DNA from 2 places in the Buttiauxella sp. 3AFRM03 genome. Region 2 is predicted to be linked to the other one. Evidence: predicted binding sites of a transcription regulator. Region 2 holds the regulator's gene; the other holds the start of a gene.
What was found. Region 2 encodes LexA, which represses DNA repair genes until DNA is damaged. Its sites were predicted from a motif close to TNCTGTATGTACATACAGNA; they were not measured.
Positions count from the first base shown of each region.

Region 1: mutH (DNA mismatch repair endonuclease MutH) is a predicted target of LexA. The motif match lies at 2,151-2,170, and genes of this name have one in related genera.

Region 1 covers NZ_CP033076.1:3,980,878-3,984,166, forward strand. The annotation lists gene D8682_RS20040 (YgdI/YgdR family lipoprotein) at 97-315, opposite strand; gene D8682_RS20045 (TerC family protein) at 442-1,155, opposite strand; gene mutH (DNA mismatch repair endonuclease MutH) at 1,231-1,917, opposite strand; gene rppH (RNA pyrophosphohydrolase) at 2,604-3,134, shown strand; gene ptsP (phosphoenolpyruvate--protein phosphotransferase) at 3,147-3,289, shown strand, end outside.
Region 2 covers NZ_CP033076.1:2,685,030-2,688,318, forward strand. The annotation lists gene dinF (MATE family efflux transporter DinF) at 90-1,424, opposite strand; gene lexA (transcriptional repressor LexA) at 1,493-2,101, opposite strand; gene D8682_RS14030 (diacylglycerol kinase) at 2,210-2,578, opposite strand; gene plsB (glycerol-3-phosphate 1-O-acyltransferase PlsB) at 2,705-3,289, shown strand, end outside.

The DNA.
Region 1 (3,289 bases), 1.3 Mb from region 2:
TATAAACATGGCAGAGGGGGAGCAAAAGCGGAAGAGGGTAAGTGAAGAAAAAGTGTTACAGGCCAGCGAGGCGCTGACCTTTAAAGGCTGTATTTTCTAGCGTTCAATGATTTGTGAAACATCATCGCGATTAATTTGCATCTCGTTGCCTTGCTGATCGCGATAGCTGACTAAGCCTGTGTCGTCATCGACTTTGGGTTTACCGTCAGTCAGGATCATACGGCCATCTTTGGTCGCCATCACGTAATCACTGCTACAACCGGAAACCGCAAATGCCAGACCGACAGCGGAAATAAGAACTGCCCATTTTTTCATCGTTATTCGCCTCGTGTGGTTTGGTATGACCTATACAGTCTAGTAATAACTCGACTAGCCAGAGATGATAAGCAGTAAATTCTTAAAAGAAACAGAGGGGAAGCCAGAATGCTTCCCCTGCGTACGCTACAGCGGGTTCTTTTTGTTACGAATCAAATTCAATGTCTCTACGGCTATTGAGAAGAACATCGCAAAGTAGATGTAACCTTTCGGCACATGAATATCAAAACCTTCAAGAATCAGTGTGAAGCCGACCAGCAACAAGAATGACAGCGCTAACATTTTCACCGACGGGTGACGTTCAACAAAATCACCAATCGATTTTGCGGCGAACATCATCACCATCACGGCAATAATCACTGCCGCCATCATGATGAACAGATGATCGGACAGGCCGACGGCAGTAATAACCGAGTCGAGGCTGAAAATAATATCCAGCAGCATAATTTGCACGATGGCACCGAAGAAAGAGTGAACGTTAGTTTTTATGCTCTCTTCCTCGCCTTCAATGGACTCGTGGATTTCTTTGCTCGCTTTCCAGATTAAGAACAAGCCACCCAATGCCAAAATAAGGTCTCGCGCCGAGAATTCATGACCCATGATGCTAAACAGCGGGTGAATTAAGTGTGTCATCCAGGCGATAGAGGCCAGCAAAACCAGACGCATAATCATCGCGGCGCCCAGTCCCAGGCGGCGAGCTTTAGCCTGTTGAGCTTGAGGCAACTTCGCCACGACTAATGAGAGAAAAATGATATTGTCGATACCCAGAACAATTTCCAGAATCGTCAGAGTACCCAGCGCCATCCACGCATTAGGATCAGTAATCCATGCAAACAACATTAAAAAATCCTGCCTGAAATTTATAAAACGCCAATTATAAACTCCAGCAAGGATCTGGGTGCAAGTTAAATGAATCTACAACGAGAAATGATTAGCTAGCAGAGCCGCTGTAAAGTTCTTTTTTAGATAAAAACCGCGTGGTAACGTCAGAATTGGTGCGCCGTCGGCACCCACCGCATCAGTTAACGCTTTACTGTTGGCAGCTTTCGGACGCAACTGCAGTACTTCACCATGACGGGCAGTGATACGTTCGACCTGGCCCAGCACAATTAAATCCATCAACTCTTCCCAATCCAAACATAGCTGCCGCTCTTCTTCTGCTGAAGGTGCCCACAATAATGGTGAGCCGATATGCCTTTCCGCCAGCGGAATTTGCCGCTCTCCTTCAACAGGGATCCACAGCACGCGTTTTAGCTTGTGGCGCACATGGCTGGTTTCCCAAACCACGCCAGTATTGCCGGTGAGTGGGGCAACACAAACAAAAGTGGTTTCCAGTGGGCGACCGAGTCTATCAACTGGGATCGTTTTTAATTCGATACCTAGTGCTGCGAAATCTTGCTCGGGTTTGCTCCCAGCACTGGCACCCAGCCACAATTCAAGTAGAACTCCGATCCAACCTTTGTCACGTTTCAGATCTTTAGGGATCGGCAAATCGGCTAACGTCGCCAATTCACCCAGCGTATATCCCGCGAGTTTCTGGGCTTGAGCCAGTAAAATCTGTTCGTTTTCTGGAGGGTTAAGTAAAGGACGAAGTGCTTCCATTGTGCCTGATTGCCGATCGGTTAAAAAATGAACGTGGTTTACCCACAAGATGGAAATAGTTTAGCGTGTCGGGGGTAAGAATGGCAATCTACTGACTTTTAATCATTTTTATCGTCAAAAAGGAGAGGTTTTGGATTCTGTAAAAACCTTTTCCCATTCTGGTCACTGGCAATGAACAGGATCTTACACTGGGTTATCCACAGAAAAATGGGATAACTGGTAAAAAAGCTCACTACTGGTTCGATTTACAGCCTTGACTGGGGGGTAAAACCCATTTTTTCACCAGTTTGTGACTAACTTGTTGGCACAATCTGTGGATAAAAACGTCATTGGTCGATCTTTCATCAGTGTGAGATTCTGGCATGTGACGATCATCACACTTTCTGGGTGTAAGTTGATTTATTATTGGTTATCTAACTGAAATTTATGTTTTTTTTATTTATGGAAATCACGATGAATTTAGACTTATCCTAAGTTGTCCCGAGAGTATCAGGTAGTTCTTCACAGTTATATCCACAGAAAAAGTGAATAAATCCCATGCTCCAAACTGGCTAATGTTTATAACTCGGTCATATTTTGTGAGTTATTCAATTGTTATTCCTTCTTGCAACCGTTACACAGTGGTTTACCGTCTAGCGCTTGTATGAAACAATCGCCCTAATCTAAGTTTGTTTTGAGGTAGTCCGGTGATCGATGATGATGGCTACCGCCCGAATGTTGGTATCGTAATCTGTAATCGGCAGGGTCAAGTGATGTGGGCCAGGCGTTTTGGTCAACATTCCTGGCAGTTTCCGCAAGGTGGCATCAATCCTGGCGAATCCCCGGAACAGGCAATGTACCGGGAGCTTTTCGAGGAAGTGGGGTTACAGCGAAAAGATGTCCGAATACTCGCCTCGACCCGAAACTGGTTACGTTACAAGTTACCTAAACGTTTGGTGCGTTGGGACACAAAGCCGGTTTGTATCGGCCAGAAACAAAAATGGTTTCTCTTGCAGTTGATCAGCAGCGATAACGATATCAATATGCAAACCAGTAGTACCCCAGAGTTTGATGGCTGGCGTTGGGTTAGCTATTGGTATCCGGTTCGTCAGGTTGTCTCCTTTAAACGCGATGTTTATCGTCGGGTGATGAAAGAGTTTGCCAGCGTCGTAATGCCGCTGCAGGAAGTTGCGCCACCACGTAATAACGCGCCTGCCTGGCGACGTAAAAGAGGTTAAGTCACGCGAAAAATGCTTACCCGTTTGCGAGAAATAGTCGAGAAGGTTGCCAGCGCTCCGCGCCTCAATGAGGCGCTGGATATTCTGGTTACAGATATCTGCCTTGCGATGGACACCGAGGTATGCTCGGTTTATCTCGCAGATCATGACCGGCG
Region 2 (3,289 bases):
TCAGGTGGCAAATCAGCATACTGGAGTGCGATTAAAAGCGCGTCAGAAGTTGTAACTAACTATGAGTTGTAACTAACTATGAGCTGTAACTAACCAGGAGTTCCAGCCGGAAACCAGCTGTTATCCCGCCAATGGCGACGCCAAATCCATCCCAAAGACAGTCCGCGCAAAGCCAGGAACACAGCCACGGATAACCACAGACCATGATTTCCCAGATAAGGCACGGTGAGCAACGTCAGCCCAAATCCCAATGCCGCAACCGCCATGCTGTTGCGCATTTCCGTACCTCGCGTTGCGCCAATAAACATGCCGTCCAGCAAATAACACCAGACACCAACAACGGGCAAAACAATCTGCCAGTGCAAGTAGCGGTCTGCCTGTAGCTGCAATTCAGGGATAGAGGTAAGAAGCGAAACAATGTGCTCACCAAACAGCGCATACACAGCGGCGAACATAAGAGCGACTAAGCCCGCCTGGCGACATGCAGCGCCCCATACTTCGAGCAATTGACCACGGTTTTTAGCGCCAAACGCCTGCCCGGAATGGGCTTCAACGGCATAGGCGAACCCATCGAGCGCATAGGCGGTGAAGGTTAATAGCGTCATCAACACGGCGTTAACCGCGACGATTTCGCTACCTAACCGCGCGCCAAAGATAGTGACTGAGGCGAAACAGACCTGTAGCAACAGCGAGCGCAGCATGATGTCGCGATTGAGTGCCAGCAGACGCCGCACATTCCCGCGCCAGGACTCTTTGAGCATCTCAAAGCTGATTCCGCGCAAACCCATGACCTTTTTCACCATCAGCAAACCAATGATAAACGTCGCATATTCTGCGGTGACGGTGGCGAGTGCCGCGCCCTGAACATCCATGTGTAGCCCCATAACCAGCCACACATCCAGCACGATATTCAGTACGTTTCCGACAACCAGCAAGATAACTGGCGCACGCGCATACTGAACACCTAACAACCAGCCCAACAAGACCAGGTTGGCAAGCGAGGCTGGCGCACTAAGCCAACGTATTTCAAGGAATCGCCGGGCCTGCAACAAAACATCTTCATTGCCGCCGACGATATGCAAGGCCAGGGATATCAGCGGTTCACGCAGTAAGACGATCGCCACCCCTGCTCCTAACGCCAATAGCAAGGGCTGAACCAGTGCACGCGCTAAAGCAGAGGGATTATTGGCACCAAATGCCTGGGCAGTTAAACCGGTGGTGCTCATGCGCAAAAACAACAACAGCATAAATAAGAAGCTGGTTGCCGTCGCACCAATAGCGACACCGCCAAGATAAACAGGGCTATCCAAATGACCAATTACCGCGGTATCAACAAGGCCCAGTAAAGGCACGGTGATGTTGGAAAAAATCATGGGTAAGGCGAGGCGCCAGAGAGCTCTGTCAGCCGTCGAGAAAAATCGCATGGCCAATCCAGGAAGAGATAAGAGAATTAAGACGATGATGCGCATTAAAGCGCATCATCTGGAGAAGTTTACAGCCAGTCGCCGTTGCGAATTACCCCAACCGCCAACCCTTCAATAGAGAAGCTATGTTCGCGCAGGTCAACCACAATAGGTTCAAATTCGCTATTTTCAGGCAGAAGATGAACGGTATTACCCTGCTGCTTTAAGCGCTTAACAGTCACTTCGTCGTCAATACGCGCCACCACAACCTGGCCGTTACGCACATCCTGAGTTTTATGAACTGCAAGCAGGTCGCCGTCCATAATACCGATGTCTTTCATAGACATCCCGCTAACGCGCAACAGGAAATCGGCATTTGGTTTAAACAGTGATGGGTCAACCTGGTAATGGCCTTCGATGTGCTGTTGTGCAAGGAGTGGTTCCCCCGCAGCAACACGCCCAACCAGCGGAATACCGGTAACTTCTTCCACCAGCAAGCGGATACCGCGCGACGCACCAGAGATAATCTCAATGACGCCTTTACGGGCAAGTGCTTTCAGGTGCTCTTCAGCGGCGTTCGGAGAACGGAACCCCAGACGTTGAGCAATCTCGGCACGAGTCGGTGGCATGCCGGTCTGGCTGATATGATCCCGAATAAGATCAAACACCTCTTGCTGCCTGGTAGTTAACGCTTTCATTCCGCCCCCTGGGTGTTTATACAGTTATGCTGTGAGTATATACAGTCAAAGGCGATTTTGGAACCACAAATTGAGCAAAAAACCAGGGACTTAACTATTCTGGAAAGATCATCGCAAATGCGGCCAAAGCAGTGTGATCCAGGTAATAACTGCGAGGATAATGGCGATTAATACGGCAGCAGACCCCATGTCCTTGGCCCGTCCTGAAAGCTCGTGGTAATCGGTACCAACACGGTCAACAAGCGCCTCGATAGCGCTATTGAGAATTTCGACAATCATGACCAGCACAACAGAACCAATCAGTAAAATACGGGTGATAGGGTCAACATCTAACCAGCAGGCGATGGCGATGGCGATGAGCGCGCTAACCCCTTCCTGGCGGAAAGCCGCTTCGTTAATCCAGGCTGCTTTGAGCCCTTTCCATGAGTAGCCTGCGGCTTTGATGATACGGGTAAGTCCAGTGGTACTGCTCGCCATTTTGGGAAACCTTTTCAAATTATTTGGGTCAATGCTTATCTATATTGCAACGCCACAGAAATCTGAGCCAGATTCTGATATTCTTGCGGCGAATTTGCATCATTAACCTGAGGCTTTACATCGTTTATGTCAGGCTGGCCAAGAATCTACTACAAATTACTTAATTTACCATTAGGCGTTCTGGTAAAGAGCAAGTCCATTCCGGCAGATCCACAAGCCGAACTGGGCTTAGATCCCACACGCCCGATTATGTATGTCCTGCCGTATAACTCCAAGGCGGACTTATTAACGCTGCGCGCACAATGTCTCGCGCATAACTTGCCCGACCCTCTCGAGCCGTTAGAAATCGACGGTGCGGTATTGCCGCGCTATGTCTTTATCCATGGCGGCCCGCGTGTTTTCACTTATTACACGCCAAAAGAAGAGTCGATCAAACTGTTCCACGATTACCTCGACTTACACCGCAGCAATCCAAATCTGGATGTGCAGATGGTGCCAGTATCGGTGATGTTTGGCCGCTCCCCTGGGCGCGAAAAAGGCGAAGTGAATCCGCCATTAAAGATGCTGAACGGCGTCCAGAAATTTTTCGCTGTTTCCTGGCTTGGGCGCGACAGCTTTGTGCGTTTCTCCGCTCCGGTTTCGCTGCGCCAGATGGCAACCGACCACGGTACAGACAAAAAAATCGCCCAAAAACTGGCTCGCGTAGCGCGT